Regions from separate parts of the Streptosporangium jomthongense genome, predicted to be linked through region 1. Evidence: riboswitches for the same ligand, from Rfam matches in the RefSeq annotation. Region 1 holds a riboswitch; each other region holds the start of a gene.
What was found. A riboswitch is a leader RNA that binds a small molecule or an ion and turns the genes downstream of it on or off. The one in region 1 is predicted to bind cobalamin.
Positions count from the first base shown of each region.

Region 2: another riboswitch for cobalamin. It lies ahead of cobN (cobaltochelatase subunit CobN); the one in region 1 lies ahead of metE (5-methyltetrahydropteroyltriglutamate--homocysteine S-methyltransferase).
Region 3: another riboswitch for cobalamin. It lies ahead of ACFOYY_RS03390 (ABC transporter substrate-binding protein); the one in region 1 lies ahead of metE (5-methyltetrahydropteroyltriglutamate--homocysteine S-methyltransferase).
Region 4: another riboswitch for cobalamin. It lies ahead of ACFOYY_RS31350 (ribonucleoside-diphosphate reductase subunit alpha); the one in region 1 lies ahead of metE (5-methyltetrahydropteroyltriglutamate--homocysteine S-methyltransferase).

Region 1 is NZ_JBHSBC010000012.1:230,585-235,546, reverse strand. It holds gene ACFOYY_RS12805 (hypothetical protein) at 1-69, opposite strand, end outside; gene ACFOYY_RS12800 (CBS domain-containing protein) at 216-650, shown strand; gene ACFOYY_RS12795 (dsRBD fold-containing protein) at 718-975, opposite strand; gene ACFOYY_RS12790 (hypothetical protein) at 1,424-1,852, opposite strand; cobalamin riboswitch at 2,202-2,431, shown strand; gene metE (5-methyltetrahydropteroyltriglutamate--homocysteine S-methyltransferase) at 2,561-4,861, shown strand; gene ACFOYY_RS12780 (AMP-binding protein) at 4,906-4,962, opposite strand, start outside.
Region 2 is NZ_JBHSBC010000054.1:37,894-42,855, forward strand. It holds gene ACFOYY_RS40155 (precorrin-2 C(20)-methyltransferase) at 1-219, opposite strand, end outside; gene ACFOYY_RS40160 (precorrin-8X methylmutase) at 216-842, opposite strand; gene cobG (precorrin-3B synthase) at 839-2,134, opposite strand; cobalamin riboswitch at 2,154-2,352, shown strand; gene cobN (cobaltochelatase subunit CobN) at 2,466-4,962, shown strand, end outside.
Region 3 is NZ_JBHSBC010000002.1:28,583-33,544, forward strand. It holds gene ACFOYY_RS03380 (ABC transporter ATP-binding protein) at 1-549, opposite strand, end outside; gene ACFOYY_RS03385 (FecCD family ABC transporter permease) at 549-1,613, opposite strand; gene ACFOYY_RS03390 (ABC transporter substrate-binding protein) at 1,610-2,596, opposite strand; cobalamin riboswitch at 2,790-2,912, opposite strand; gene alaS (alanine--tRNA ligase) at 3,054-4,962, shown strand, end outside.
Region 4 is NZ_JBHSBC010000037.1:37,614-42,575, reverse strand. It holds gene ACFOYY_RS31355 (ribonucleotide-diphosphate reductase subunit beta) at 1-759, opposite strand, end outside; gene ACFOYY_RS31350 (ribonucleoside-diphosphate reductase subunit alpha) at 794-3,037, opposite strand; cobalamin riboswitch at 3,189-3,388, opposite strand; gene ACFOYY_RS31345 (Bug family tripartite tricarboxylate transporter substrate binding protein) at 3,393-4,412, opposite strand; gene glmS (glutamine--fructose-6-phosphate transaminase (isomerizing)) at 4,504-4,962, opposite strand, start outside.

The DNA of each region.
Region 1 (4,962 bases):
GACCACGGTGCACAGCGTCGCGAAGACGATGGCACGTGGCACGCGAAGCGCCGACGCCGCGAGGGTCACACCCGACATCCTGACATCCGGGTGGCCCGCCGAGAAGGCCGTGATCGTGGATCACAGTCTTTCTCTCCAGAATCGCCCCACTGAATCCGAATTTATCGGGCATAGGGCTATAGAGGCCCACAAACCTACCGTCAGGAGGGGTGACGATGACGAGAACGGAGACAGGCAGGACGGTCCGGGACCTGATGCACCCGGACGCGCGGTGCGTCGGTGAACACGACAGTCTGCGTACGGCCGCGCGGATGATGCGCGACCTGGATGTGGGCGCGCTGCCGGTCTGCGGGGACGACGACCGGCTCAAGGGGATCATCACCGACCGTGACATCGTGATCAAGTGCTGCGCAGAGGGCGGGAACCTCGACGAGACGACGGCGAGTGAGCTCGCCCAGGGGCTGATCTGGATCGACGTCGAAGGCAGCGTCGACGAGGCGCTGACCATGATGGAACGGCACCGGATCAAGCGTCTGCCCGTGATCGAGAACCACCGCATCGTCGGCATGATCAGTGAGGCCGACCTGGCCAAGGGCCTGCCCGACGACAAGCTCGCCGAGTTCGTCCACCAGGTCTACGGCCGGCGGTGAACCGGGGCCCGTCCGCCGGAGTCCGTGAGGGCGACGGCGGGCGGGCCGGTCCGTGCGCGGGGCCCCCTCACCACGAGGTAGGGCCGGTCAGCTGGGCGATGTCCGCCGAGGTGACGCTCATCAGCCTGCCGGACAGGTCGGCCAGCGCCCTGGCGGCGGCGAGCTCGTCGCCGATCTCGGCCACCGGATCGTCGGACGGGTTGCGGCGTGCCCGGCCGATCCCCGCCAGTTCCCCGGCGCCCGCGATGGGCAGGACCGCCCTGGCGAAGGTCTCGTCGCCGTCCTCGGTGATGGAGACCCGTACGTCCCACTGCTTGGATCGCATGATCTGAACCCCCGTTCTTCGTGACGGTGGCGGCGCCCGCTCTCCGGGCGCGAAGCCGTCACCTCCAGTGTCGGAGCCGTACGGCGTGACCATCAGGGACGAAGGTCCCGCCCTTGGGGGACGGGCTCCCCTAGGACCTGTTTTGCGGATCTTTCCGCCTGCCGCGGTCGCCCAGGCGGCGCCCCGCCGCGTTGTCGCCCCACCCCACGAAAACGCTCCGCGTTTGCCGCGGGGGCCCGGGGAGAATCTGTCGCCCATAACTCCGTTATGAGCTCCTCCTCCGCCTCGCGGGGCATCCACCTGGACGATCCTCGCCACGGCGAAGATCCACAAAACAGGTCCTGGGCGGGGCGTCGTGCCCTTGGGGAAACGGGAAACGGAGCGATCCCGTTTCCCGTTTCCCGGCACTCGTTCTCCGTGAGCCCGCGACGGGCTCGTCGCGAGTTCTCTAACGCGAGGTGGTGGAAACCGGCAGGCGGGACTCCTCCCGCTGTTCCTCGTGCCCCTCGCGCCGGGGGAGGGTCGCGGCGACGACCAATGTCCCGGCGATCAGGACGACGTTCTTGACGACGAACTCGCCCTCCATTGTGAGCATGAGCGGGTTTCCGTCCTTGAACGCGACACCCGGGTGGAGCACCAGGACCAGGAACGTGCCGACGAGGTGGAGCAGGAGCACGGGCAGGAACGGGCGCAGCCACCGGCCGGTGAACAGCGCCAGGGCCACCGCGACCTCGAACACGCCCAGGGCGGGCACCACGAACGACGCGGGCAGCGGCACGAAGGACAGGGTGTCGGCGACCAGGGCGCCGACCGGGCTGACGTTCGCCACCTTCAGCACGCCGAACCACAGGAACACCAGGCCAAGCGTCCCTCGCATGATGACCGGGAAACGCCGGTGGAGAATGGCGGCGACTCGCGACTTGACATCGGTTAGGGCGCTTGGTATACGCCCTTGATGGAGATGTGACCCTTTAGTCCGATACATGGTTAACTCCGATGGCTGGGGGGTTTGCCGGGTCTAATATAGCCTGCCCTTTTCTTTCGGAAATTGTAGGAAATGGGGTCTTAGGTCACGGTTGTTGAGTCGCGAAAGCGGGGGACGGAGATTTTCCCGCGACCCGCGAATTCCCCCGTACGGTTTCAGGCGGCCCGGGGCGACGGGAGAACGATCCCGCGAACCCGCCGGCGGGCCCGAATATGGTTGTCGCTCCGCCATCGGATGCGCGTAGGGTTGGGGACGCAGTCGGTTCGCCCTGCCCGCCAGGCAGACGCGTCGTAAGAGGGAACCCGGTGTGACTCCGGGACTGCCCCGCAGCGGTGAGTGGGAACGACCGCCGTCAAACGCACTGGATCCGGCAGATTGGGTCCGGGAAGCGACGGCCACTAGGTGTCAGGGCGAGACAACGGCCCGGACGTGCCCGCGAGTCCGAAGACCTGCCACTGCCCGCGTGCGACCACGCACGCGGTGACCTCGGTGACCTCGCGGGTGGGTCGGCGGCATGGGACGGGCCTGGTGCGCCCGCCTCTCCTTCGTCTCTCCCCTCGGGGCACCGGAGTCCTTTCGTGACTCGCGAAGGAGAGTTCCGTGACCGAGACTTCCTCCCCCACCGTGTACGGCTACCCCCGTCAGGGGCCGGACCGTGAGCTGAAGAAGGCGATCGAGGGCCACTGGGCGGGCCGGGTGACCGAGCGTGACCTGCTGGACGTCGCGGCCGGGCTGCGCGCAGGCAACTGGCGGCACCTGACGGAGGCGGGGGTGCGGGAGGTGCCGACCGGCGACTTCTCGCTGTACGACCACGTCCTCGACACCACCGTCATGGTCGGCGCCGTCCCCCCGCGTCACCGAGCCGTCGTGGAGACGGAAGGCCCCCTGGCGGGATACTTCGCCATGGCCCGGGGCACCCAGGAGGTCGCCCCGCTGGAGATGACCAAGTGGTTCGACACCAACTACCACTACCTGGTGCCGGAGCTGGGACCTGACACCGTCTTCGCCGCGGACCCGGCAAAACAGGTCGGCGAACTGCGCGAGGCCGTCGCGCTCGGGCACACCGCGCGCCCCGTGCTCGTCGGCCCCGTCACCTACCTGCTGCTGGCCAAGCCCGCCCCCGGCGCGGACCCGGCCTTCGAACCCATCGGCCTGCTCGACCGGCTGCTGCCCGTCTACGCCGAGGTGCTCGCCGCCCTGCGCGCGGCCGGTGCCGAGTGGGTGCAGCTCGACGAGCCCGCGCTGGCGCAGGACCGCGACCGGGCGGTGCTCGACGCCGCCGCCCACGCCTACCGTGAGCTCGGCGCCCTGACCGACCGGCCGAAGATCCTCGTCGCCGGTTACTTCGACCGGCTCGGAGACGCGCTGCCGGTCCTGGCCAGGGCGCCGATCGAGGGCCTGGGACTGGACTTCACCGGCCCGGCCGCGGCCAACCTGGAGGACCTGGCCCGCGCGGGCGGTCTGCCCGGCAAGCGCCTGATCGCCGGTGTCGTGGACGGCCGCAACGTGTGGATCAACGACCTGGGCGGGTCGCTGGCGACCCTGGCCACCCTGCTCGGCCTGGCCGGCCGGGTGGACGTCGCGCCCTCCTGCTCGCTGCTGCACGTCCCCGTCGACCTCGGGCTCGAACACGGCCTCGACCCGCGGGTCGGCCGCTGGCTCGCCTTCGCCAGGCAGAAGGTCGCCGAGGTCGTCACCCTGGCCACCGGGCTCAGCGAGGGAACCGGGGCCGTCGCCGGACGACTGGCCGCCAACCGGGCCGACCTGGCCTCACGCGAGGCCTCCGCGCTCACCCACGACCCCGGGGTCAGGGCCCGCGCCGCCGCGGTCACCCCCGCCGACACCCGCAGGCCCCAGCCGTACGGTGAGCGGGCGGCGGCCCAGCGCGCCCGCCTCGGCCTGCCGGAGCTGCCCACGACCACCATCGGCTCCTTCCCGCAGACCGGGCGGCTGCGGGCGGCCCGCGCCGACCTGCGCGCCGGGCGGATCGACCAGGACGCCTACGACGAGCTGATCGCCTCGGAGATCCGCTCGGTCCTGGTCTTCCAGGAGCGGGCGGGTATTGACGTCCTGGTGCACGGAGAGCCGGAACGCAACGACATGGTCCAGTACTTCGCCGAGCGGCTCAACGGCTACCTGGCCACCCAGCACGGCTGGGTGCAGTCGTACGGCACCCGCTACGTGCGCCCGCCGATCCTGGCCGGGGACGTCTCCCGCCCCAGGCCGATGACGCTGCGCTGGACGACCTACGCCCAGTCCCAGACGAGGCGTCCGGTCAAGGGCATGCTGACCGGCCCGGTCACCATGCTCGCCTGGTCCTTCGTCCGCGACGACCAGCCGCAGGCCGAGACCGCCCGCCAGGTCGCCCTCGCCCTGCGCGACGAGGTCGCCGACCTGGAGGCCTCGGGCATCGCCGTCATCCAGGTGGACGAGCCCGCGCTGCGGGAGACGCTGCCGCTGCGCGCGGCCGACCGGCCCGCCTACCTGGCCTGGGCGACGGAGGCCTTCCGCCTGGCCACGAGCGGGGTGCGGGCCGACACCCAGATCCACACCCACATGTGCTACGCCGAGTTCGGTGAGATCCTGGCCGCCATCGACGACCTCGACGCCGACGTGATCAGCCTGGAGGCCGCCCGCTCCCACATGCGGGTCGCCGGCGAACTGGCCGGGGCCGGGTATCCCCGCGAGGTGGGGCCGGGCGTCTACGACATCCACTCCCCGAGGGTGCCGGACGTCGAGGAGGTCGCCTCCCTGCTGCGCGAGGGACTCGGCGGCATCCCGGCCGGGCGGCTGTGGGTCAACCCCGACTGCGGCCTGAAGACCCGTGGCTGGGGCGAGGTCCGTGTCTCCCTGGACAACATGGTCGCCGCGGCCCGGGTGGTCAGGGCGGAGGCCGGCTGACCCCTTCTCCGGGCCCGGCGCGCGCCGGGCCCGGAGGCTCCCGGTCACGACAGGCGTCCGCCCGCGAGCCGCCGCACCTCAGACCGCACGATCTTGCCCAG
Region 2 (4,962 bases), on a different contig from region 1:
GGTCTCCGTGGTGAGCGGGTAGATCAGCGCCTCCTCGATCTGCCCCTCCCGCAGGTACGGCGCCGCCACCGAGCGGGCGATGCTCCTGCCGTGGCGGGCGCTGTGGTAGGCGATGACGTCCGCCTCCCCGATGAGCCTGGCCGCCTTGATGGTCACCAGTTCCGGGTCTCCCGGGCCGAGCCCGACGCCCCTGAGCCGTCCCGCTGACGTGTCGTTCACTCGACCTCACTCGCGATCGCGTTGACCGCGGCGGCGGCCATCGCACTCCCACCCCGGCGCCCGTGCACGACCAGGTACTCCAGACCCGCCGGATGCCCGGCGAGCGCCTGCTTCGACTCGGCGGCGCCGATGAAACCCACCGGCACGCCGAGCACGGCGGCGGGCCGTCCCGCCCCCTCCTCGACCATCTCCAGCAGCCTGAACAGCGCGGTCGGCGCGTTGCCGATCGCGACGACCGCCCCTTCGAGACGGTCGCGCCACAGTTCGAGGGCGGCCGCGCTGCGGGTGGTGCCGAGCCGTACGGCCAGCTCGGGCACGCCGGGCTCACCCAGCGTGCAGAGCACCTCGTTGCCCGCGGGCAGGCGGCGCCGGGTCACCCCCGAGGCGACCATCATCGCGTCGCACAGCACGGGCGCCCCCGCGCGCAGGGCCGCCCTGGCCGAGGCGACCACGCCCGGCGACCAGCCGAGGTCGGCGACCAGGTCCACCATCCCGCAGGCGTGGATCATGCGGACCGCCACCTGGGCGACGTCCGGCGGCAGGCCGTCCAGGTCGCTCTCGGCGCGGATGGTGGCGAAGGAACGCCGGTAGATCTCCGCGCCGTCCCGGACGTAGTCGGTCACGTTTCCCCTCTCAGAGCCGCCACGGCGGCCGTGGTCTCCTCGATGTCCGCGCAGTTCAGGCCACTGTTCAAGCCGCTGTCCAAGCCGCTGTCCTCCAGGAGGACCCGGTAGCCGGTCGTGGTCGCGACCACGTCGACGGCCCGTCCTCGCGGGCGGCCGCAACGTCGTTCGCAGCCCGCCCAGTGCACCGGGAGCGTACCGGGGCGGGCGGGGACGGCCGAGGGCGGGTCGCTCTCGGCCGCGATCCAGCGGGCGGCGTCGGCCCGCACGTCGGCCAGTGACTTCGCGCAGCCGGGCCGCCCCGCGCAGGCCGTCACGCCCGTCCACGGCGAGGCCGGGTCGAGGACCAGCCCGGCGGCGACGAGCCGCCCGGCGACCTCGGAGAGAGCGGCCGGGGACAGGCCGGGCAGGACGACGCCGCGCCACGGCGTCAGCCGTACCTCCTCGACGGCCAGGCCGGCCAGCAGGGCGGCCTGGGCGGAGGTCAGCCGCCCCAGCGGCACCGTGACGCCGAGCGTGTTCAGGCCTGAGGGCTGTTCGACGGTCCCGACGGGACCGTGGGAGGGCGCCGGGACGGGGGCCCGCCGTACGGGGGCGGAGGTCGTCTCCAGGGTGGCCGCGACCCGGGCGGCGACGCGCTCCGCGCAGCCGGGCAGTTCGCCGATCCGCCACACACGGCCCTCCCGCACCCCGGGCTCGGCCAGGAACGCCTCGGCGGCGGTCAGCAGCGCGGCGACCGCCGACCCCGGCGGCATCCGCAGGCCGCTGTCGGTCTCGGCCAGCAGCAACGCCACCTCGCCGGGGCCGGTCGGCAGGATCGCGGCGTCCGCCCCGAGCCAGGCCACGTCGCCCCGGCCGTCGTCGAGCGCGAACAGGAACCGCCCCGGCAGGCCGGCGAGCGCGGGCGTGCCGCACAGGCGCAGGTCGAGCTCACGGGTCAGCGGTCCCACGTCGAGAATCCCCCGACCGTCGAGGCCGCTCAGCGGTGAGGCCAGGACGTTGCGGACCCGTTCGTGGGTGGCCGAGGGCAGCAGCCCCGCCTGTGCCATGCGGGCCGCGAAGTCGTCCCCGGCGCCCAGCCCGCGCACCTGGACGTTCGCCCGGGAGGTCAGCTCGACGACGCCGTTGCCGCAGGTCTCGGCGGCCGAGGCCAGCTCGCGCAGCTGCGGGGCCGTCAGGCGCCCTCCGGGCACCCTGACGCGCGCCAGGCCGCCGTCGGCCGCGGAATGCACCTGGAGCGCCCCCGGGCACGCGTCGGGATGAGATCGTCCGGAGAAGTGACCTTTTGACACGCTGAGGATGGTAACTCCAGTTTCTTGCGGGGACCTCGCTGCCGTAGTCTCATCGTTGGCGACGGCAAAAGGGAGGAAGCCGGTGTGAATCCGGCGCGGTCCCGCCACTGTAACCGGGGAGCGAACCCCATCCAGCCACGGTCCGGCAACGGGCGGGAAGGCCGGGGGGAGCATCGATCCGGGAGCCAGGAGACTCCAGCCGTCGTAGCCGACGACGACCCGGGGCGAGGACCCCGAGGGAGGAAAGCCCTGTGCGCTGTTCGCCGTTCCCCAGCCGCAAGCCTGCACCGCCGTTCACGGCCGCGCCGCTCCCCGCCGGGGAGCGTGGCGAATGATCCTCCTGCTCTCCACCTCCGACACCGACCTGCTCAGCGCCCGCGCCAGCGGCGCGGACTACCGGCTCGGCAATCCCGCCAGGCTCACCGCGGGGGACCTGCCTCCCCTCGTCGAGGGCGCCGACCTGGTCGTCGTACGGCTGCTCGGCGGGCGCCGCGCCTGGGAGGAGGGCCTGGACGCCCTGCTCGCCGGGCCGCTGCCCGTCGTCGTGCTCGGCGGCGAGCAGGCGCCGGACGCCGAGCTGATGGAACTGTCGACCGTGCCCGGCGGGGTGTGCGCCGAGGCGCACGCCTACCTCGCCCACGGCGGGGCCGCCAACCTCGCCGAACTGGGCCGCTTCCTGTCGGACACGCTGCTGCTGACCGGCCACGGCTTCGCCCCGCCCGCCCCGACGCCCGCCTGGGGCGTGCTCGAACGCCGGGCGCGCCGCGAGGAGGGCCCGGTCGTCGGCGTGCTCTACTACCGCGCCCACCACGTCGCGGGCAACACCGCCTTCGTCGAGACGCTCTGCGCCGCGATCGAGGACGCGGGCGCCCGCGCGCTGCCCGTCTACTGCGCCTCCCTGCGCAGCGCCGAGCAGGGCCTGCTCGACACCCTGGGCACGGTCGACGCCCTGGTGGTGACCGTGCTGGCCGCGGGCGGCACCCGCCCGGCCACCGCGTCCGCGGGCGGCGACGACGAGGCCTGGGACGTCGGCGCGCTCGCCGAACTCGACGTGCCGATCCTGCAGGGCCTGTGCCTGACCGGCGGCAGGGCCGCCTGGGAGGCCAACGACGACGGCCTCTCCCCGCTCGACGCGGCGACCCAGGTGGCGATCCCCGAGTTCGACGGGCGGATCATCACGGTGCCGTTCTCCTTCAAGGAGATCGACGGGGACGGCCTGACCGTCTACGTCGCCGACCCCGAGCGGGCCTCCCGCGTGGCGGGCATCGCCGTACGGCACGCCGTCCTGCGGCACGTCCCGCCCGCAGAGCGGCGGATCGTGCTGATGCTGTCGGCCTACCCGACCAAGCACTCCAGGATCGGCAACGCCGTCGGCCTCGACACCCCGGCGAGCCTGGTGCGGCTGCTTGCCGCGATGCGCGAGCACGGCTACGACATCGGCGCCGAGGACGAACTGCCCGGCGTCACCGGGCAGGACGGCGACGCGCTGATCCACGCCCTCATCGCCGCCGGAGGCCAGGACCCCGACTGGCTCACCGAGGAACGGCTCGCGGGCAACCCGGTGCGGATCAAGGCCTCCCGCTACGCCGCGTGGTTCGCCACGCTGCCCGAGGACCTGCGGACCTCGGTCGAGGAGCACTGGGGACCCCCGCCCGGTGAACTGTTCGTCGACACCTCCGCCGACCCGGACGGTGAGATCGTGCTGGCCGCGCTGCGCGCGGGCAACGTCGTCGTCATGGTGCAGCCGCCCCGGGGGTTCGGCGAGAACCCCATCGCCATCTACCACGACCCCGACCTGCCGCCCAGCCACCACTACCTGGCCGCCTACCGCTGGCTGTCCGACGGCTTCGGCGCGCACGCCGTGGTGCACGTCGGCAAGCACGGCAACCTGGAGTGGCTGCCCGGCAAGTCGGCGGGCCTGTCGGCCTCCTGCGGCCCCGACGCCGCACTCGGGGACCTGCCGCTGATCTACCCGTTCCTGGTCAACGACCCCGGCGAGGGCACCCAGGCCAAGCGCCGCGCCCACGCCACGCTGGTCGACCACCTCGTCCCGCCGATGGCCCGCGCCGACACCTACGGCGACATGGCCAGGCTTGAACAGCTCCTCGACGAGCACGCCTCCATCGCCGCGATGGACCCGGCCAAACTGCCCGCGATCCGGGCGCAGATCTGGACGCTGATCCAGGCCGCCAGGCTCGACCACGACCTCGGCATCGAGGACCGTCCGCACGACGCCGAGTTCGACGACTTCCTGCTGCACGTGGACGGCTGGCTGTGCGAGGTCAAGGACGTCCAGATCCGCGACGGCCTGCACGTGCTCGGCGCGGCCCCGCAGGGTGCCGTCCGCGTCGACCTGGTGCTGGCCATCCTGCGCGCCCGCCAGATGTGGGCGGGCGGCATGGCGCTGCCCGGCCTGCGCGAGGCGCTCGGCCTGCGTGAGGACGGCACCGCCGGGCGCCTGGGCGTCGACGAGGCGGAGGCCGAGGCCAGGTCACTGGTCGAGGCGATGGAGGAACGCGGCTGGGACCCGGCCGCCGCGGCCGAGGTCGCCGCGTCCGTGACGGGCGGCGACCGGGAGCAGGTCGGGCGTGTCCTGCGGTTCGCGGCCGAGGAGGTCGTCCCCAGGCTGGCGCGCACCGTGGACGAGATCGGCGCGATCCTGCACGCCCTCGACGGCGGCTACGTCCCGGCGGGACCGAGCGGGTCGCCGCTGCGCGGGCTGGTCAACGTGCTGCCGACCGGCCGTAACTTCTACTCGGTCGACCCGAAGGCCGTGCCGAGCAGGCTGGCCTGGGAGACCGGGCAGGCGATGGCCGAATCACTCCTCG
Region 3 (4,962 bases), on a different contig from region 1:
GCGCACCAGGCGCAGCGCGTCGAGCTGGTGGCGCAGGTCGAGGTGGTTGGTCGGCTCGTCCAGCACCATCACCTCCGGCCGCTGCGCCAGCGCCCGGGCGATCAACACCCGCTGCCGCTCCCCGCCGGAGAGCCGGTCGAAGGGCGCGTGGGCCAGATCGGCCACGTCCAGCCGCTCCAGCGCCTCGGCGACGATCGCCCGGTCGGCGGGGGAGTCGCCGTCGAAGGCCCGTTTGTGCGGGGTACGTCCCATGGACACCACGTCGTGGACGCTCAGCCCGAAGTCGCCGCCGCCATCCTGAAGCACCGCGGCCAGCCGGCGGGCCAGCCATCTGCCCGGCATCCGCCACACGTCGTGCCCGTCGAGGAGCACCTGCCCGGCGGTGGGGCGCAGCACCCGGTAGAGGGTCCTCAGCAGGGTCGACTTGCCCGCGCCGTTGGGCCCGGCCAGGCCGAGCACCTCACCGGGGGCCACCTCGAACGTCACCGCGCGCACCAGGTCCCTGCCGCCGATCCGCACCGAGACCTCCCGTACGGCCAGAGCGCCCATCAGGTCCTCCTGCGCATCAGCCACAGGAAGAACGGCCCGCCGACCAGCGCCGTGATGATCCCCACCGGGATCTCCTCGGGGGTGATCAGCGTCCTGGCGACCAGGTCGGCCGTGATGAGGAACGCCGCCCCGAGCAGCGCCGTGGCCGGAAGCGCCCGCCGGTGGTCGGCCCCGACGAGCAGCCGCACCACATGGGGCATGATCAGCCCGACGAACCCGATGGCCCCGCTGACCGCGACGACGGTGCCGATCACCATGGCCACCAGCACGAACAGCGCCGCCCTGAAGCGGTGCACGTCCAACCCCAGGGAGGCGGCGGCCTCCTCCCCGGCCAGCAGCAGGTTCAGCGGGCGCGAGACGCCCAGCAGGACGACGGTGCCCGCCGTCACGGCCGCCGCGGGCACCCACACCGTCGTCCACGTCGTCCCGGCGACGCCGCCGAGCATCCAGCGGACGGCCGACTGGGCCCGGTGCGGGTCGTCGGAGGTCACCACCAGGAAGCTGGCCGCCGCCGAGAGCACCTCGGCCGTCGCCACCCCGGCCAGCACCAGCCGTACCGTGGTCATCCGCCCGCCGGACCGGGCCAGGAAATAGACCGTGACCAGCGCCGCCAGCGCCCCCGCGAACGCGGCGACCGGCAGTGAGAACGGTCCGAGGAAGGTCAGGCCGAACACAGTTACGCTCACCGCGCCCACGCTGGCGCCGGAGGAGACGCCAAGCAGCATCGGATCGGCCAGCGGGTTGCGCACCAGCGCCTGCAACGCCATCCCGCAGACCGAAAGACCGGCGCCGATGACCCCGCCCAGGATCACCCGCGGCAGCCGTACGTCCATGACGACGGTCTCCCTGACCGGGGACCAGACCGGTTCGGCCAGCGCGGGGTGGAGGCGGTGCAGCAGGATGCCCCACACCTGTTCGGCGGGCAGGCTGATCGAACCGGCCGCGACCCCCGCCGTGACCGCCCCGCCGAGCAGCAGCGCGCACAGCGCGAGCGTCAGCGGGTACGGCAGGCCGGGGCGCCGGGTGACGGGCGTCGTCCGGGAGAGCCCGGTCAGGCCGCTCACTCGAACCGGTCGGGGTGGATCTGCCGGGCCAGCGACTCGACCGCCGACGGCGCCCGGACCCCGAGCACGACCGACGACAGCGGCAGCACCGCGAACCGCCTGTGCCTGATCGCCGGAACGTCGGCGAGCGCCGGGTTCGACAGCAGGAACCTCTTCTTGTCCTCGACCTTCTCCTCGCCGTAGTCGTAGACGACGATCCAGTCGGGCGCGCGCTCGGCGACCTGCTCGAACGACACGTCGGCCCACGTCTTGTCCACGTCGGTGAAGACGTTCCGCGCGCCCGCCAGCGTGATGATCTCGTCGCCGACGCCCTTGCCCCCGGCGGTGAAGGCGGTCTTGTCGCCGCTGTCGTAGACGAACAACCTGACCGGCTCGACGTCGGCGAGCCTCTCCCTGACCCGCGTCAGGGGCTCGTGCAGCCGGGTGATGAGCGCCTCGGCCCGTTCGCGCACGCCGAAGATCGTGGCGACGTTGCGGATCTCCCGGTCCATCAGGTCCATGTCCACCGGGCCTGACGGGCACTGCTCGACGTTGAGGTAGGTGTCGATCCCGGCCTTGCCCAGCGCGTCGCGGCCGCGGCCCTCCTTCTCGTCGAAGGCGCTGGAGAAACCGCCGTAGACGAAGTCGGGCTCCTCGGCCAGCAGCGCCTCGTAGGAGGGGTACTGCCTGGAGAGCACCTTCACCCCGTCGTAGGCGGCCTGGTACTCGGGCAGGACCTTGTCGTCGAGATATCCGGTGCCGGCCATCGACCCCTGCAGTCCCAGCGCCAGCATCACCTCGGTCGCGTGCTGGTTGAGGGAGACCGCCCGCCGCGGCGGGCGGTCGTAGGTCGTCCTGACGCCGCAGTCGTCGAGGGTGACCGGGAAGCCCGCGACGGCCCCGGCAGGGGCTTCAGCCGGGGCTCCGGAGGAGGCGCCGCAACCGGCCAGGAGCACGGCGCAGGACAGGGCGAGCAACAGGGACAGGGGACGTCTGACCGTCACGGACGGTTCCTCTCACGGGATCTGCACCATGGGACGGCCCTGCCGGAAGGTCACGGAACCGGCCAGGAGGTCGTCTCCGGGCACACGTCGGCGCGGAGGGCTCGTGCGGTCGTCGCCACGCGAGGTCATCCATCGGCCGACCCGCTCCTCTCCGGGGAGATCCGCCCCAGTTCGTCGAGGAGGCGACCGCGTGAGTCTCCTGGCTCTCGGGTCGATGCTCGCCCCCGTCTTCCCACCCCGCAGGGGGCGGTGACCTCGTGGGGGTCCGCTCGCCGATCACAGTGGCGGGACCGCGCCGGATTCGCACCGGCTTCCTCGTCCGCGCTCGCCTTCGCCGGTCATCATTGCACGAAGCCGTTGATGCGCTGAAGATGGCCTCCGGTTCCGGCGGCGGCTGTACGATGCCTTGTTGCAACAAATTTGCAATTGCAAAGACTGGCGGTATTCGGGAGGGCAAGTGCGGACGGCGGAGGTCAAACGGCGGTTCCTTGAGCACTTCGCGGCGGCGGGGCACACCGTGGCCGCCAGCGCGCCGCTGCCCGCCGACGACCCGACGCTGCTGTTCGTCAACGCGGGCATGGTGCCGTTCAAGCCCTATCTCCTCGGGCAGCGGACACCGCCGTCCCCCCGGGCGGCCAGCGTGCAGAAGTGCATCCGCACCCTCGACATCGACGAGGTCGGCAAGACCACCAGGCACGGCACGTTCTTCCAGATGAGCGGCAACTTCTCCTTCGGCGACTACTTCAAGGAGGAGGCGATCAGGCTCGCCTGGGACCTGACGGTCAAGCCTCGGGCCGAGGGAGGCTACGGCCTCGACCCCGACCGGATCTGGGCCACCGTCTACCTGGACGACGACGAGGCCCACGCCCTGTGGCAGGACGTGATCGGCCTGCCGGAGGCCCGCATCGTACGGCGCGGCAAGGCCGACAACTTCTGGTCCATGGGCGTCCCCGGGCCGTGCGGGCCCTGCTCCGAGCTCTACTACGACCGTGGCCCGGCCTATGGGCGAGAGGGCGGGCCCGAGGTCGACGAGGACCGTTACCTCGAATTCTGGAACCTTGTTTTTATGCAATACGAGCGGGGCGAGGGCGTCGGCAAGGAGGACTACCCGATCCTCGGCGAGCTGCCCTCCCGCAACATCGACACCGGCATGGGCCTGGAACGCATGGCGGCGCTGCTCCAGGGCGTCGACAACCTCTACGAGACCGACGAGACCCGGCCCGTCCTGGACGCCGCCGCGGCGCTGACCGGAACCAGATACGGCGTGCGCTCCGGGCCGTCCGCGGCCGAGAGCCACCCCGACGACGTCCGGCTCCGGGTCGTCGCCGACCACGTCCGCACCGCGCTCATGCTGATCGGCGACGGCGTCACCCCCTCCAACGAGGGACGTGGCTACGTGCTGCGCCGGATCCTGCGCCGGGCGATCCGCGCCGTCCGGCTGCTCGGCTACGAGGACCCGGTCCTGCCCGAACTGCTGCCGGTGGCCCGCGACTGCATGGCGCCCTCCTACCCGGAGCTGGCCGCCGACTTCGACCGAATCTCGGCCTACGCCTACGGCGAGGAGGAGACCTTCCGCTCGACGCTGCGCCAGGGCAGCGCGCTGCTCGACCGGGCCATCATCCGGACCGGGGAACGGCTGCCTGCGGCCACGGCCTTCAAGCTGCACGACACCTACGGCTTCCCGATCGACCTGACCGTCGAGATCGCCGCCGAACACGGCCTCGACGTGGACGTCACCGGGTTCAGGGAGCTGATGGCCGAGCAGCGGCGCCGCGCCCGTGAGGACACCCGCGCCAGGAAGACCGGCCACGCCGACACCGGACTGCACCGCGCCCTTCTCGACGAGCACGGCCCCACCGACTGGCGGGCGTACACGACGCTGACCACCGACTCGACGGTCCTGGCCGTGCTCCGCGACGGGGCGCCCGTGGCCACGGCCGTCGCGGGCCAGATCGTCGGCGTCGTCCTCGACCGCACCCCGTTCTACGCCGAGTCCGGCGGCCAGGAGAGCGACGCGGGAACCCTGCACGGCCCGAGCCTGTCCGCCGAGGTGCTGGACGTGCAACGCCCCGTCCCCGGGCTGGTCGTGCACCAGGTGCGCGTCCTGGACGGGGAACTGGCGCCGGGACAGCCCGTACGCGCCCAGGTCGACCCCGAGTGGCGCGCGGGCGCCCGCCAGGCCCACTCGGCGACCCACGTCGTGCACGCCGCGCTGCGCGCCACGCTCGGCCCGGCCGCCCTGCAGTCCGGCTCCTACAACCGGCCCGGCCACCTGCGCCTGGACTTCTCCTGGCGCGGTGCCCTGCCCGCCGGAGCCCGCGGGGAGATCGAGGACGCCGCCAACGTCGCGATCCGCGGGGACCTGC
Region 4 (4,962 bases), on a different contig from region 1:
CTCGGCGAAGGCCAGCTCCGCCGCGACCGCCTCCTCCAGCATCCGGGTGACCTGGGCGCCGAGCTCGTCGTCGAACAGGCCGGGTTCCTCGGCCCGTACGGTGTCCACCACGGAGAAGGCGAACTCCATGTGCATGGACTCGTCGCGGAAGACCCAGTTGGTCCCGGTGGCCAGGCCGCCGAGCAGGCCCCGCGAGCGGAACCAGTAGACGTAGGCGAAGGCCCCGTAGAAGAACAGGCCCTCGATGCACGCGGCGAAGCAGATCAGGTTGAGCAGGAACGCCCGCCGGTCGTCCCGCGTCCGCAGGCTGGTCAGCCCGCCGAGCGAGTCGATCCACCGGAAGCAGAACTCGGCCTTGTCCCTGATCGAGGGGATGTGCTCGATCGCGGCGAAGGCCCTGGCCCGCTCCTCGTGGTCGGGCAGGTAGGTGTCGAGCAGCGTCAGGTAGAACTGGACGTGCACCGCCTCCTCGTAGAGCTGCCTGCTGAGGTACAGGCGCGCCTCGGGGGCGTTGACGTGCTGGTAGAGGTTGAGCACCAGGTTGTTGGCCACGATCGAGTCACCGGTCGCGAAGAACGCGACGAGACGGTTGATCAGGTGGCGCTCCTCCGGCGTCATTCTGGCCAGGTCCGCCACGTCGGAGTTGAGGTCCACCTCCTCGACGGTCCAGGTGTTGCGGATGGCCGCCCGGTAGCGTTCGTAGAAGTCCGGGTAGCGCATGGGGCGCAGGGTGAGGTTCATACCGGGGTCGAGCAGCATTCGGAGAATGACCTTTCGGCTTGGGTCACGGGGCCTACTGGCAGGCGTCGCAGTACTCGGGGTTCTCCAGCGAGCAGGCGATCACGTCCTGCTCGGGGAGCGACTGTGCCGCGGTGGCCGGCACAGTCGCTGACACAGCGGCCGGCACAGTGGCCGACACGGTGGTCTGCGCGATGCGGGTGGCCGGACGGGAGCGCAGGTAGTAGGTGGTCTTCAGGCCCGAGCGCCAGGCGTAGGCGTACATCGAGGAGAGCTTGCCGATGGTCGGGGTCGCCATGAACAGGTTGAGCGACTGCGACTGGTCGATGTACGGCGCGCGCGCCGCGGCCAGGTCGATCAGCGCCTTCTGCGGCAGCTCCCACGCGGTCCGGTAGAGCGTCCTGAGGTCGTCGGGGATGCCCGGGACGTCCTGGATCGAGCCGTCCGCCCGCTTGATCGCGTCCCTGATCTGCGGGGTCCACAGGCCCCGGGCCGTGAGGTCGGCGACCAGATAGCGGTTGACCTGGAGGAACTCCCCGGAGAGGGTCTCGCGCTTGAAGACGTTCGACACCTGGGGCTCGATGCACTCGTAGCAGCCCGCGATGGAGGCGATGGTGGCCGTGGGGGCGATCGCGATCATCAGCGAGTTGCGCAGGCCGGTCACGGCGATCCGCTCCCTGAGCGCCGTCCACTCCGCCGAACGGGCGGCCCCGTAGTGGTCGGGGTGCAGCACGCCGTCGGCGGCGCGGGTGTCCCCGTAGGAGGGGTGGCGCCCCCGCTCGGCGGCCAGGTCGCTGGAGGTGGCGTAGGCGGCCAGCGCGATCTCCTCGGCGATCCGGGTCGACAGCTCAAGCGCCCGCGGCGAGTCGAACGGCAGCCGCAGCGCGAAGAAGACGTCGGCCAGCCCCATCACGCCCAGCCCGACGGGCCGCCAGCGCTCGTTGGCCGCGCGGGCCTCGGGCGTCGGGTAGAAGCCCAGGTCGATGGTCCTGTCCAGGAACCTGACCGCGGTGCGAGCCGTACGGCGCAGCCGCTCCCAGTCCACACCGTCCGCGGTGAGGTGGGCCGCCAGGTTGATCGAGCCGAGGTTGCAGACGGCGGTCTCCGCGTCGCTGGTGACCTCCAGGATCTCGGTGCACAGGTTCGACAGGTGGATGACGTTGCCCGGACGGGCCGTCTGGTTCGAGGTCCGGTTCGAGGCGTCCTTGAAGGTCATCCAGCCGTTGCCGGTCTGGGCCAGCGTGCGCATCATGCGGCCGTACAGGGCACGGGCCGGGACCTGCCTGACGAACCCGCCCTCGGCCTCCGCCCTGCGGTAGGCCTCCTCGAACGCCTCGCCGTACAGGTCGGTGAGGTGCGGGACCTCCTTGGGGTCGAACAGCGACCACATCTCGTCGGCCTCGACCCGCCGCATGAACTCGTCGGGGATCCAGTTGGCGAGGTTCAGATTGTGCGTACGGCGCGCCTCCTCGCCGGTGTTGTCGCGCAGTTCGAGGAACTCCTCGATGTCGGCGTGCCAGGGCTCCAGGTAGACGCAGGCCGCGCCCTTGCGACGGCCGCCCTGGTTGACGGCGGCGACGCTGGAGTCGAGGGTGCGCAGCCACGGCACGATGCCGTTCGAGTGGCCGTTGGTGCCGCGGATCAGCGAGCCGCGCGAGCGGACCCGGGTCCAGGCGATGCCGATGCCCCCGGCGTACTTCGACAGGCGGGCGACCTGGCCGTAGCGCTGGTAGATGGCCTCTAGCTCGTCCCTCGGGGAGTCGAGCAGGAAGCAGGAGGACAGCTGGGGCCTGCGGGAACCGGAGTTGAACAGGGTGGGCGAACTGGGCAGGTAGGACAGAGTGGCCATGAGCCCGTACAGTTCGGCGGCCTCCTCGACCGTCTCCGACAGACCGCAGGCCACGCGCAGCAGGAAGTGCTGGGGGCGTTCGAGGACCTTGCGGGTGCTCGGGTGGCGCAGCAGGTAGCGGTCGTAGACGGTGCGCAGCCCGAAGTACTCGAACCTGTCGTCGGCGGCCGGGTCGACCAGCGCGTCGAGGGCGGCGGCGTTGGCGGCGACGAAGGCGGCCAGCCCGTCCTGCAGGAGCCCCGCGCCGTGGGTCGCGGCGATCGACTCGGAGAATGTCGTGACGCCGTGCTCGGCGGCCTCCTCGGCGATCAGGCCTGTCAGCAGCCTGGCGGCGGCTCTGGAGTTCTCCGGGTCGGTGATCACCCGGGCCGCGGCCTCCTCGATCGCCCGCCTGCGATCGTCCGGCGAGTGCCCGGTCTTCTCCGCCTTCTCGGCCAAGGTCTGTGTCACGTGCCACCCCTCGTGCAGGTAATCCCCGTACGGCTCACGGAGCAGGGCGCGCGTCAACGGGCGGCTCCCGGGCACGCCGGACCGCCTCGTCCCGCGGCTCTCCCTCGAAGCCCTGGACAACTCTCGTGCCGAGCGGGGACCTGGTCGGTCCCCTCTCCACACACCGCGGGCAGGTCTTCGGACTCACGGGCGTGACGCGCGCTCCTACCGGCCGTCGCTTCCCGGGCGTGGTTCACCCAGTGCTCAGTTGACGGCTTTCGTTCCCGTTCACCGCTGCGGGGCAGTCCCGGTCTCTCACCGGGTTCCCTGTTGCCTCGCCCTCGTGGGCGAACCAGCGACGACCAGGATCCTACATCTAGTGCCGCCTGACGCAACCACCCCAACAGTTTGTGTCGGGGATGCTCAGCAACCCGAGCTCGTTGAGCACCGCGCGGGTACGGCGGGTCTCCGTGACCAGCCACCGGCGGAAGTCGTCACCGCTCAGGTACGCCCGGTGCCAGCCGTTGGCCGCGCACACGGCCTGCCATCGGGGCGAGGCGTCGATCCGGTCGCACAGGGCGACCGCCCCGTCCCGGTCGCCGGGGCTCATGGCCCGGGGACCGAGCACCCCGCACCAGTCGGCGTACTCCAGGCGCACCTCCCGCTCCATCAGCGTCGGCGCGTCGATGCCGTCGATCCGCTCCCCCGAGGAGACCGCGAGCGGCATCAGCCGGCCCGTGGCGATCTTCGGCAGGAGGGAGCCGGCCGAGCCGAGGAGCGCGGCCACCCGCCCCTCGTGCAGCGCCTCGACGGCCTCGGACTCGGTCGGGTAGCCGGCGTACTCCATCAGCCTGACGTCGACGCCGAGGCACTTGCCGATCATGCCGTAGAGCACGTGGTCGGAGCCGCCCTCGGCCCCTCCCCCGACCACCAGCCGCGCCGGGTCGCGGCGCAGCGCCGCGACGAAGTCCTCGAAGGTCCGCAGCAGGGAGTTCGGGGAGACGGCCAGGACGGACCAGTCTCCGGCCAGCCTGGCCAGCGGGGTCGAGGCCGCCAGCACGGAGTCCGCGTCGGCGGTCTCGCCGCCCGCCAGCATCGGCACGCCCGCCAGGAACACCCGGCCCTCGCGCGCGAAGGGGCCCCCGACGGCGGCGAACGCGGTCAGGGCGGCCATCCCCTGGGCGCCCGCGCCGCTCACCTCGACCGCACCGGCCATCCTCTCGCCGGTCAGGATCGCGGCCAGCGCGTGGGCGGCCTGGTCCCAGCGCCGCCCGCGGACGACCGGCGCGACGATGGTCAGCCTGCGCGCCCACCCCGCACCGGGGCCGCCCATGTCACCGCAGCCCCCGGCGACCATGACCCCCAGCGCGAGCGCGAGGAATCGCCTACGGTGCATAAGCGTCCCTTCCGCCGAGATCCCCCAGATCTCTCGATACCCTACGTTGCAGATATGTCACTCTCTGCACCGCAATTGGGGCATCAGGCGCTCACTCCACGGTGACGCTCTTGGCGAGGTTGCGCGGCTTGTCCACGTCGCGGCCGAGCGCGACGGCCGCGTGGTAGGCGAACAGCTGCAGCGGGATCGACAGCAGGATCGGGTCGAGCTCGATCTCGTTCCTGGGCACCACCAGGCAGTCGTCGGCCAGCCGGGGATCGGCCTCGCGGTGCCCGACCATGAGCACCCGCCCGCCGCGCGCGCGGATCTCCCCCAGCGTGGTGAGGTTCTTGTCCAGCAGCTCGTCGTCGGGGACGACCGCCACGGTCGGCATCTCCGGGCCGATCAGCGCCAGCGGCCCGTGCTTGAGCTCGCTGGCCGGGTAGGCCTCGGCGTGCACGTAGGAGACCTCCTTGAGCTTCTGCGCGCCCTCCCTGGCCACCGGGTATCCCCTGACCCTGCCGACGAACATCATGCTCGGCGAGTCGGCGTACTTGCCGGCCAGCTCCTT